3 regions of the Micromonospora coxensis genome follow, and region 2 is predicted to be linked to each of the others. Evidence: riboswitches for the same ligand, from Rfam matches in the RefSeq annotation. Region 2 holds a riboswitch; each other region holds the start of a gene.
What was found. Region 2 has a riboswitch for cyclic di-AMP ahead of GA0070614_RS08770 (coiled-coil domain-containing protein). Riboswitches for the same ligand answer to the same signal wherever they lie in the genome.

Region 1: another riboswitch for cyclic di-AMP. It lies ahead of GA0070614_RS25050 (C39 family peptidase); the one in region 2 lies ahead of GA0070614_RS08770 (coiled-coil domain-containing protein).
Region 3: another riboswitch for cyclic di-AMP. It lies ahead of GA0070614_RS03990 (LysM peptidoglycan-binding domain-containing protein); the one in region 2 lies ahead of GA0070614_RS08770 (coiled-coil domain-containing protein).

The regions. Positions count from the first base shown of each region.
Region 1 is NZ_LT607753.1:5,486,695-5,490,549, reverse strand. Features, by position in the region: gene GA0070614_RS25060 (alpha/beta fold hydrolase) at 1-47, opposite strand, end outside; gene GA0070614_RS25055 (hypothetical protein) at 243-1,247, shown strand; gene GA0070614_RS25050 (C39 family peptidase) at 1,316-2,149, opposite strand; cyclic di-AMP (ydaO/yuaA leader) riboswitch at 2,367-2,508, opposite strand; gene GA0070614_RS31470 (hypothetical protein) at 2,816-3,583, opposite strand; gene GA0070614_RS25040 (hypothetical protein) at 3,710-3,855, opposite strand, start outside.
Region 2 is NZ_LT607753.1:1,984,608-1,988,462, reverse strand. Features, by position in the region: gene GA0070614_RS08780 (PfkB family carbohydrate kinase) at 1-644, opposite strand, end outside; gene GA0070614_RS08775 (hypothetical protein) at 797-1,267, shown strand; gene GA0070614_RS08770 (coiled-coil domain-containing protein) at 1,367-2,422, opposite strand; cyclic di-AMP (ydaO/yuaA leader) riboswitch at 2,426-2,557, opposite strand; gene GA0070614_RS08765 (cation diffusion facilitator family transporter) at 2,688-3,608, opposite strand; gene GA0070614_RS08760 (HelD family protein) at 3,781-3,855, opposite strand, start outside.
Region 3 is NZ_LT607753.1:902,553-906,407, forward strand. Features, by position in the region: gene GA0070614_RS03985 (universal stress protein) at 1-512, shown strand, start outside; gene GA0070614_RS03990 (LysM peptidoglycan-binding domain-containing protein) at 602-1,276, opposite strand; cyclic di-AMP (ydaO/yuaA leader) riboswitch at 1,275-1,446, opposite strand; gene GA0070614_RS03995 (hypothetical protein) at 1,588-2,340, opposite strand; gene htpG (molecular chaperone HtpG) at 2,436-3,855, opposite strand, start outside.

The DNA.
Region 1 (3,855 bases), 3.3 Mb from region 2:
CCGTGCAGCAGCACGAGGACCCGTCCGGATCCCGCGTCGTCGTCCATGCGCCGCAGTGTGCCATCGCCGGGACAGCCGGCGCGAGTGCCGCAGACGCCCGACCCCGCACGCCCGGCCGTCGCCCCGCAGGGACCACCCGTGCACGAAGATGACGATAGAGTTCGATCTTCCGTGGGGTGGGGCGGCCACCCCCGCGAACCGGACGGGAGCGTGCCGTGCGTTCGAGGCACTGGACAGCGTCGATGGCAGCACTCGCGGTGGTCGCGTCCACCGCACTCACGGGCGGGTCGGTCATGGCGAAGGCCACCGCCCCGGACAGCGGCGTGGCGGCGGCGGGCGGCGTCCTGCGGGTCTACAACAACAACATCGAGAACCTCGTGATCAACAACCCGGACGGCACCTGCACCCGGGTCTCCGGGCCGGACCACCTGACCTCGATGCTGGTGGACGACGCCGGCCGGCCGGCCACCGCGGGGGTGGCCGCGCCGGACATCCTGATCGTGCAGCAGGTGCGCGGGACCGGGCAGGCCGAGGCGTACGCCGACCAGTTGTCGGCCAAGTTCGGCTACCCGGCCGGCACCTACGGGGCGATCGTGGCGTGGAGCGACCCCGAGCCGTGGGGGTCCAGCCACCACTGCAGCGACCAGAGCCTCGGTGACCTGAAGAAGAAGCAGACCAACGCCATCATCTGGAACACCCGCACGCTCAGCCTCGCCGACGGCGACATCTCCAAGTACTGGAGCGCGGGCTGGTTGAAGCCGGGCACGGCGTACGCCGGCGGCGCCGGCTGCACCCTCTACAAGCCGCCGAACAACGACACCGGCACCACCAACTACTACAAGTGGAAGCGCACCAGCGCCATCGCGGCCCGCTTCACCATCAAGGCGACCGGCACCTCGGTGTTCGCGGCCACCATGCACCTGCCGCAGGAGAACCGGCAGAACGCCTGCGCGGGCGACGGCTACACCGGGATCGCCGGCACCGGCATCCACCTCGGCGCGGACGCCACCAGCCTGATGAACGCCTCGACGATCCGGGTGGTGGGGATCGACGCCAACCGGACCGGCATCGCGGCGGGCACGCTGGGCGGGTACGGCATGACCGGCTACGGCGCGACGGCCACGCACGGCTCCAGCAAGATCGACTACCTCTTCGTCCGGGGCAGCGTGCAGTCGTCCCCCGTCGACCACACGGTGACCGGGACGAAGTCCAACCACCGGGCCCTGTACGCCTTCGTCACGTACTGACGCCGTCGCACGCGCACCGGGCGCCGGTCCCCTTCCGGGGGCCGGCGCCCGTGGCGTACGTGCGGGGATCAGGCGGAGTAACCGCGGGTGGCGATCCAGTTCGCGAGGTCGGTCGTGCTCAGCCAGTACTCCGGCAGGTTCGGGTCCGCCGAGTCGGCGATCCGGACCAGCTCACCGCCGTCGCGGTAGCCGACCACCGCCACGTAGTGGCCGCCCGGGAAGGAGTGCCAGCCGCCGTCGGTGTCGGTGACCGTGCCGGCCACGTTGGCCACCACGCCCCGCTCGGCGGTGACCGCGGCGACGATGTCGGCCCGGAGCCGGTCGATCTGGGCCGCGCTCGGGGTGCCGGCGAACATCCGGGTCCGGTACGGGTCGCCCTTGACGACCTGGTTCAGCACCCGGGTGGTGTCCTGCGCTGAGTTGGTGCCCATCTCGGTGGTGCCCAGCGGCCCGGCCAGCTCGTCCTGGGTCCGCTCGATGCCGGCCGCGCTGAGCGCGTTGCGCACCGCCGCCGGGCCGCAGGTGTAGTAGGTGAACTGGGCCTCGTAGTCGTAGTCGAGGATCTTCGACGACGGGGGCTTCGGGGCCGCCTTGCGGGTCACGTCCGGGTCGGCCTTGGCCTTCGTGGGGCTGGCCGCCGGGGTGGCGCTCGCCGAGGGCGAGGGGCTGGCCGCCGGGGTGGTGGCGACGCGGGCCTGGGCGCGGGTGGCCACGTCGGCCAGGCGCGGAGCGGCCTCGGCGACGGCGGCCGGGGTCTGCTGGCGGGCCGGCGACTCGTCGGCGCCGACGAACAGCGCACCGGTGCCGGTGGCCAGCAGGAGGGCGGCGGCGGAGCCGGCGACGACCTGGTACGGGCGCTCGGTGGCCAGGCGCCGCAACTGCCGCTTCAGGTGGTGATTCAACGTGTCCTCCACGGTACGAGGGCGGGAGCGGCACGCCGGACCGGCGCGTGACGGGACGTCACGCGCGGAACGGGATCTCGGGCCGCTCGGCGGGGGGAGCGCCCGGGCGTGGCCGGGCGTCGGGGCGGATGCCGGATGTCAGGACGCGACGGCGCGACCTATCGGCGGATGCACCCCGGTACCGAGGCAGGGATGGCGTGGTGCTGCACGAGGATGGAACTCCTTCCGATGCCGCCGACCGGGTTAGCTGACGGATTCGGGCGGGAAGATCGCCCTACCACGGGCCGTGGCCCGCGGATTCACCCCAGTGGTGCATGGGTCCCCGGTTCGTGGAATCCACGATTGAGCGGGTCGACACGGCGTCGCCTTGTGCGATCGGGAACCGCGCCGGACCGAGGTGACACTACTGGCCGGTATGCGCCGCGCCAAGCGCTGCGAGCTGCGTAAACGTGATCAAGGCGAGCAATTTCCGGGGCAGTCGCACACTGACGTCACTCAATGGGACGAGCGGTTTTCCGGGAACCGACGGGCGACAACCGGACAGCCGTGGCGACACGTCCCCGATTCGCCGCCACCACTGTCACGCCCTGTCACGCACGTCCGGTTCCCGCCGGCCGTGACCGGGCTCACCGAAATCCCGGTAACGATTTCGGCGCGGTCCGCCGCTCACCCGACCCGGGCCGGTCGCCACCGTGCCGCCGAGGCCGCGCGCGGCGCCGTCGCGGCGGCCCGGGACGCGGCGGGCGCCCGGCCGGGGCGCGACCGCTGCGCCGCCGCGTACGCCTCGACGGCGAGGGCACGGGCGGCGTCGGCCGCCAGTTCGGCGTCGCGCCAGGCCGACCGCTCCCGGGCGGCCGCCCGCCGGTAGGCGTCCCGCCGGCTGTCGCGTACCGCCCGGGCGAGCAGCACCTCCTGCTCGACCGGGTGCCGCCGGGGATCCCAGCCGTCGCGGTGGGCGAAGACGTCCCGCAGCCGCTCCACCGGCAGTTCGCCCCGCCAGTGGGCGGCCACCGCCGCCTGGTGCAGCCAGCGCTCCCGGGCGGCGTACTCGGCCGGGGTACGCGGGGTGCGCGGGGTGGGCAGCGCGTTGGCGACGGCGAACCGGCGGGCGGCGGCCTCCGCCTCGTCGTACGCCGACCAGGCCCGGTCCACCTCCTCCTGGGCGGCCAGCCACACCTCGCGCCGGCGGCGGGCGGTCTGCGCCGCGCCGGACGCGGCGACGGCGACCTCCTCGGCGTACCGGCGCAGGTCGGCCGCGTCGACGGCGGCCTCGGCCGGGGTCGGCCCGCCGGGCGTCGCCTCCTCGGCCGGGCGGTCCCGCTCGGGGCGGGCCACCAGCACGGTGAGCACGGTCAGGGCGAGCACGAGCAGCGCCGACCAGATGGCGGCGGCGGTCGGGACCTCGATCAGGAACTGGTAGAGGACGGTGTTCACGGTGCGGCACCTCCCGGGGAGCGGGACGCGGAAGAGGAGCCCGCACGCGCCACGGACGAGAGGGCCAGGGGCGCGTACGGGGGGTGAGGTCGGAGAGCGTGGTCGCGGGTCGCCCCCGCGCGGCGGTCAGCCGGCGGGCGGGGCGCGCGGGCCGGCCCCGGACGGGGTCGGCCCGCTCGGGACGGGCGGCGCGTCGGGCCGCGGGGCGGGCAGGGCGTCCGGCGCGACGGCCGCCTCGGCGGCGCAGGGCGCGGCCGGCGGGGCGTCGGCGA
Region 2 (3,855 bases):
ACCACGTTCTCGGCGCCCGCCGCGTGCAGGTCGTACATGGCCCGGGTGAGCTGGTCCTCCTCGGCGCCGGCGGCCAGCCCGTCGGCGATCAGCTCCTCGTGGCTGACCTTGAGGAAGTAGACGCCGCTGGAGAGCACCGCCGTCAGGTGCGGGCCGGAGAGGTCCACCACCACCCGGCCGCCGTTGGCCCCCAGGTCGGCGGCGAACCGGCGGTAGAGGTCGGCCGGGACGAGGGACGGCTCGTTGGGGCCGCTGAGCACGCTGACCGGCGCGCGCAGCCCCTCGCCGAGCGACAGGTTGTGGAGCTCGTCCAGCTCGTGCCGGCTCAGCGGCGCGCCGACCACGTCGACGATCTCGTGCCGGGCGCCGTCGCGCCGGTCGTGCACGTACCCGCCGCTCGTCGAGTCGCGGCGGACCACCCGCAGGTCCACCCCCTCGGTGAGCAGCAGCGGCTCCAGCACCTCGCCGATCTCGCCGCCCAGGCTGGTGCAGAGCACCACCGGCACCCCGAGCGACATGATCATCCGGGCCTGCCAGACGCCCTGCCCGCCGGGGTGCAGGTGCAGCTCCGGCTGGTCGCTGGGCTGGTCCACGGTCACCGTCAGCCGGGGCGTCGGCGCGAAGACCATCACGTGTCCGCTCATCCGCCGTACCCGCCCATGTCCGCCTCCCGTGGCCGTCGCCGGACGCGGGATTCCCCGCCCCGCCCGCGACATGCGCGACCGGTCGCCGCCGACGTTGCCAGCCCGTCGCCGGTACGGGACTATCGTGCGACCGACGAGGAGTGGAGGGCGGAGTGGTCCGGCGGGAGACGTTCAGCTACACGGTGCAGGCGCGCTGCTCACGGGCGGACGCGGTGGCGCTGTTGAGCGATCTCGCCAGGCAGGGTGAGCTGCACCCGTTGATCGTCCGGGTCCGTGAGCTGCCGGCCCGTCCCGGCGCGCGGGCCAGCTACGCGATCACCGACCGGCTGGAGCTGGGGCCGTTGAGCTTCCCGGTCACGTACCAGGCCGACGTCCTGGTGGTCACCGACGACGAGATCGTCACGGTGGCGCGGCAGCAGCCCGGCACGACCGTGCGCAACCGCACCCGCATCCGGGAGGAGGAGGACGGCCTGCTGCGGGTGGACGTGGAGATCACCCTGGCCGCCCCGGCGCCGCTGTTCGGGTACGCCTTCCGCCAGGCCCGTGCCGCGCACCTGGGGCTGGCCAACCGGCTCGGCGCGGTGCTGGACCGGCTCGCCGACGGCGGCCCGGTCGCCGGCTGACCGCCGCGCTGCTCGCCCGCTTCCCCGGCGCCCGGGGCGGGGCACCGGACACACGTGCGGGGCCCGTCCAGACGGACGGGCCCCGCGACGCGGTACGGGTCAGTACACCGACAGGTGCACGTGGTTGGTGTGGTCGCTGGACGGGTCCCCACCCGCCCCGCTGTACGACTTCCAGCCGCTGCTGGGCAGCCAGATCTGCCGGTACCAGATCACGTAGAGCACACCGAGCCGGTCGGCGTTGCGGACGTGGTACGCGGCCAGGTTGTTGCCGTACGTCCGGTCGCCGCCGGTCGCGTCCCCGCCGAAGCCGTTCTTCTGCGCGGCGAAGTCGCAGGCCCGGCCCTTGGGATGCTCGCCGGAGCCGCTGGGGCGGTAGCAGGAGACGTACCGGGTGAAGCCGGCCGCCTTGCTCTGCTGGAGCGCGTTGAGCATCCGCGGGGTGATGCAGCCGTTGGCCGGGGTGGGGTCGTTGACGCTGCACGACTCCGGCGGCCACGAGCCGTCCGAGTTGCGCGGCGCCGGCCGGGCGTTCGCGGTGGAGGTGCCCCGGCTGGCGCCGCTGTCGGCGCGCGGGGCGGGCTTGTCGGCGGCGGCCACCGCCAGCGCCCGTTCGGCCTGCTGCTTGCGCTTGGCCATCACCGCGATCTGCTTGCGTTGTTCGACGATCTCGGTGTCGAGCGCGGCCCGGGTGCGGGTGGCCTCCTCCTTGGTGCGCAGCAGGTTGCGCAGTTCGCGGTCCTCGTTGCTGGCGACCGTCTCCAGCTCGGCGGCCCGGTCCAGGAAGCCCTCCGGCGAGGTGCTGTTGAGCAGCGCCGAGACGGGGCCGAGCCGCCCGGTGCGGTACGCCACCCCGGCGATCTCGCCGACCTTGCCGGTGCGCGTGGCCAGCTCCGACTCGATGGTCTTGAGCTGGTTGTTGAGTTCCTGCTGGCGCCGGGTGGAGCGCTCCAGCGCGGCCTTGGCGTCGATCCAGCCCTTGCTGGCGGCGTCGAGCTGGGCCCGCAGGGCGGGGGTGCCGCCCTCCTCGTCACCGGGCGCGGCGAGCCGGGTGGTGGGTGGGGCGGCGGCCACCGGCGGTGGCGCCGACGACACCCCGAGGGCGAGGGTGGCGGCGACCGCCGCCACCAGTCGGACAGTGGTACGTCGTACGTGCATGCACAATCCTTCCGTCAGCCGCCGACCGGGTTAGCTGACGGGTTCGGGACGGAAGATCCCTACCGCTGGCGCGGATGCACCCCACGTACCTGGTTCCCCGGCACGCCCTGGCGGGCGTTTAGGCGGCGGCCACCGCCGGCACCGTCGGGTGCCGCCTGGCGGAGGCCGGAACCGAGACTACCGGTACTGGTGTGACTGATGCCCGGTTCGTGACTGAGGGTACGGGAGGGAAGCCTGATAAAAGGCGCATAGCCGGATATTTGTATCACCATTCGACCGAGCCGCAGGCCCCCGGCGCCGCTCCCGGCTCGATCTGGAGGGTGGCGTGCTCGATGTGGAAGTCCTCGTGCAGCGCGCTGCGGGCGGCCGCCAGCACGGCGCCCACCTCGGCGCCGGGGTGCATGGTCAGGTGCGCCGAGGCCACCTCCATGCCGGAGGTGAGCGTCCAGACGTGCAGGTCGTGCACCTCGGCCACGCCGGGGACGGCGACCAGCCGGTCGTGCACCGCGGTCACCTGGAGGTGCTCCGGGGCGGCCTGCACCAGGATCCGGACGGCCGCCCGGCCGAGCCGCCAGGTGCGGGGCAGGATGAACAGGGCGATCGCCACCGCCACCGCCGGGTCGGCCCACCACCAGCCGGTGCCGGCGATCAGCAGCGCGGCCCCGATGACGCCGAGTGAGCCGAGCAGGTCGCCGAGCACCTCCAGGTACGCCCCGCGCAGGTTGATGCTCTCCCGCGCCCCCTCGCGGAGCAGGGCGAAGGCGACGACGTTGGCGAGCAGCCCCAGCACGGCCACCGCCAGCATCGGCCCGGTGCTCACCTCCGGGGGGTCGCCGAAGCGGCGTACCGCCTCGATGAGGACGTAGACCGCGACGCCGCTGAGCAGCACCGCGTTGGCGAGCGCGGCGAGCACCTCCAGTCGGTAGAGGCCGAAGGTGCGCTGCGGGTCGCGGTCGGCCCGCCGGGTGGCGGTGATCGCCGCCAGGGCCATCCCGATGCCGAGCACGTCGGTGAACATGTGCCCGGCGTCGGAGAGCAGGGCCAGCGAGCCGGTGGCGACGGCGGTCACCGCCTCGACCAGCATCAGCGCGGCGAGCAGCGCGAAGGCCGTCCAGAGCCGGCCCCGGTGGCGGTGCGCGGCGTTCGCGACCGACCCGTGGTGGTCATGACCTGCGCCCACGCCCACACCCTCCGCCGCCGGACCAACCCGACACCCAACCTATGCTCACATAGCTATGTGTGCAAGTGACTCCGTTCCCTTGATGGTCATGAAGTTATTGCCACGACACGCCGGTGCGCGGGGGCAATAACTTCATGATCAACCGGGGGGTGGGGAGGGGAGCGGTGCGGGGGCGGGGTCAGGGGGTGGGTTCGATGGTGGTGAGGCGTTGGGTGGCGCGGGAGAGGGCCACGTAGAGGGTGCGTACGCCGGA
Region 3 (3,855 bases), 1.1 Mb from region 2:
TGGTCGGTGGACTGCTCGGCCCGATCTTCGTGCCCATCGCCCTGGAGCGCGGCCGGGCCGGCACCCGGCGGGTGGACGTGCGCTCCCGCCCGCCCTCGGCCCGGGGCGACGGGCTGCGGGTGCTGGTGGGGCTGGACGGCTCGGCGGACTCCGACCGGGCCCTGCGCACCGCCGTGCGGGCGCTCGGCGGCACGGCCGGCGATCTGGTCCTCGTCGCCGTGACCAGCCCGGACCTGATCGACGTCGAGGCCGCCGAGGAGGACCGACGGGCCCGGCGCATGCTCGACGAGCGGGTCGCGGCGCTGCCGGCCGGGCTGCCCGCGCCGAGCACGGAGATCGTCGCCGGTCATCCGGTGGACGCGCTGCTGGCGGTCGCCGACGCCCGCGACGTCGACCTGCTCGTCGTCGGCCGGGCCGGGCACGGGCTCGGTGAGCGGCTGCTCGGCAGCGTCGCCGAGGAGTTGGCCCATCGTTCCCCTCGTCCGGTCCTGCTCGGCGGCCTGCCCGGGTGAGGCGTGCCCGTCGACGCGGCACGCGCCGGCGGACGGCGACGCCCGGCCGGTGCGGGACCGGCCGGGCGTCGGTGGTGCGGGGTGGTGCGTCAGAGGCTGAGCTTCTGGCCCGGGAAGATCAGACCCGGGTCGGCGCCGACGACGCGCCGGTTGCGCTCGTACAGCGCCTGCCAGCCGCCGGCCAGGTTCTTCGCCTCGGCGATCTGCGACAGGGTGTCGCCGGTGCGCACCACGTAGGTGTCGCCGCCGGCCGCCGGGGCGCTGCGCTGCTGGCCGCGCTGCTCGGTACGCGTCGACCGCTCGGTGGTGGCCTTGGCCGTCCGGCGCGGCTCGGAGCGCCGCTCCGACTTCTGCGACTTCTGCGACTTCTCCGACTTGGTGGCGTAGCTCTTCGTCGAGCCGCCCTTCTTGCCACAGGTCGGCCAGGCGCCGATGCCCTGGCCGTCGAGCACCTTCTCGGCGATCGCGATCTGCTCGCCGCGACTGGCCAGGTCCGCCCGGGAGGCGTACTTCTTGCCGCCGTAGCCGGCCCAGGTGCTCTGGGAGAACTGGAGGCCACCGTAGTAGCCGTTGCCGGTGTTGATGCTCCAGTTGCCACCGGACTCGCACTGGGCGATCGCGTCCCAGTTGACGCTGGCGGCGCTGGCCGGGGAGGCCGGCGCCAGCACGGCGGCGACCCCGGTGACCGCGCCGACGGCGAGCGTGCCGACGGCGACGCGGCGCGAGCTGACCCGTCGGTGACGGGCGACGTATGCAGTTGCCATGTGTGATCCTCCACGCCGACGAGGTGAGCTGTCGGGTTCGGGCCGAGGAGCCCGGCCGCCGTGGCGGCTTCACCCCGAGGTGACGTGCACCGAGGAACGTGTGGGTCCCCCGCTCCATGCCCAGGTGACAAGGTCCGTGGCCGGCGGCATGGATTAGGCGTTACCGACCCCGGTTGCCCGCGATCGCGGACGAGAACGACGTTAGGAACCGTTTCGGGGATTTGCCCACTTCTTGAGAGGTTCTTCACCCGGTCAGGCGAGGGCTCGCGGCCCCCGGTTGCGGACCTCGTGCAGCCGTGCACAATGCCCGGTCAACTCGGATCCCGCTGCCCCAGCCCGAGGGCCGCGGTCCGCCCGTCGCAGGTGAGTTCTCCCGGCTGCATGAGGACAGTGGGCGGTCGCCACACCTCGACCCGGTCACCGACCACTCTGGCCAGCAGGCACGAGCCGCGTCGGCCCTCGCGCAGCGCCAGGCCCACGGCGCCGTCGACGGTCGCCACGTCCCGCCGTACCCGGGGATCGAGGCGCAGCCGGTCGACGGCCGCCCCGACGGACCGCTCGGTGGCCGCCGGGCCGGTCGGCAGCGAGCGGCGCAGCCGCTCGTCGGTGCCCGACGGCAGGCTCGGCGCGGGACGCGGGGTGATCGGCGCGGTGGGCGGGCAGTCCACCTCGGTCACCGGATCGACCCGGTCGTCCGGCCGGTACCCGAGCCGGTGACAGAGCGTCACCTCGGCGCGCGCGGACTCGGACCCGTTCCAGTCCAGGACGAGCGCCTCGCCACGGACCCGGACCACCAGCGACACCCCGTCGCCGTCCTGCCGGGTGGTGCCGTCGAGGCTCATCAGGTCGACACCCTCACGCCCGGTGACCAGCCGGCCGAACTCGTCGGCCTCCCAGGGACGGTCCCGTGCGATCGCAGCGGTCACCTCGGTCAGCCGGGCCCGGGCCTGCTCCTGCGCCTGGCGCCGGGCGTCCGCCTCGTGGTCGCCGGCCACGCAGCCCGTGAGCAGCGCCGCCAGCACCACCGCGCCGACGATCCCGACGTTGCCCCGTACCGTCCGCATGAGCGCATTGTGCCCGCCCGGCGCCAGACGCGGCATCGGCCGGACGCGGACGGCCCGGGGGCGGACGCGAGGTCCGGCCCCGGGCCACGTCCGGTTCAGAGGGTACGGGCCAGCCGGTCGGCCAGCACCCGCGCGAACCGGGCCGGATCGGCGAGGTCGCCGCCCTCGGCGAGCAGCGCCATGCCGTGGAGCAGTTCGGCGGTCTCGGTCAGCGCCGGGTCGGCGGCGTCGCGCTCGTACGCGGCGCGCAGCCCGGTGACCAGCGGGTGGGTCGGGTTGAGTTCCAGGATGCGCTTGACCGCCGGCACCTCCTGCCCCATCGCCCGGTACATCTTCTCCAGCGTCGGGGTGATGTCGTGCGCGTCGCCGACGATGCAGGCCGGCGAGGTGGTCAGCCGGGAGGAGAGGCGGACCTCCTTCACCGTGTCGGCGAGCGCGCCGCCGAGGAAGGTGAGCAGGTCGGCGTACTCCTTGGCCTGGCGTTCCCGTTCGGTGCCGGCCTCCTCGCGCTCCTGCTCGGAGTCGAGGTCGACCTGACCCTTGGCGATCGAGCGCAGCGGCTTGCCGTCGAACTCGCCGACCCGCTCGACCCAGACCTCGTCGACCGGGTCGGTGAGCAGCAGCACCTCGTAGCCCTTGGCCCGGAACGCCTCCATGTGCGGCGAGTTCTCCAGCGTCGCCCGGCTCTCGCCGGTGGCGTAGTAGATCTCGCCCTGGCCCTCCTTCATCCGCGCGACGTAGTCGTGCAGGCTGGTGAGCTCGGCGGCGTCGTGGGTGGACTCGACGGAGACGACGTCGAGGATCGCCGCGGTGTTGTCCGGGTCCTCCAGCAGACCCTCCTTGACCACCCGGCCGAACTCGGACCAGAAGCTGCGGTAGCCCTCGGCGTGCGCGGTGCGCATCTCCTTGACCGTGGCGAGCACCTTGCGCACCAGCCGGCGACGGACCACCTGGATCTGCCGGTCCTGCTGCAGGATCTCCCGGGAGATGTTGAGCGACAGGTCGTGCGCGTCCACCACGCCCTTGACGAAGCGCAGGTAGCTGGGCATCAGCGCGGCGCAGTCGTCCATCACGAAGACCCGCTTGACGTAGAGCTGGACGCCCCGGCGGCCGTCGGCCATGTAGAGGTCGAACGGCGCGTGCGAGGGGATGAAGAGCAGCGCCTCGTACTCGAAGACGCCCTCGCCGCGCATGTGGATGGTCTCCAGCGGGTCGGCCCAGTCGTGGCTGACGTGCCGGTAGAAGTCGCGGTACTCCTCCTCGGCGACCTCGTCGCGCGGGCGGGCCCAGAGCGCCTTCATCGAGTTGAGCGTGGCCGGCTCGGCCTCGGGAGTGACCAGCCGGATGGGCCAGGCGATGAAGTCGGAGTACTTCTTGACGATCTCGCGGATCCTGGCGTGGTCGGTGTAGTCGTGCAGGTTGTCCTCACTGTCGACCGGCTTGAGGTGCACGGTGACGGTGGTGCCCTGCGGCGCGTCGTCGACGGTCTCCACCACGTACGTGCCCTCGCCGGTG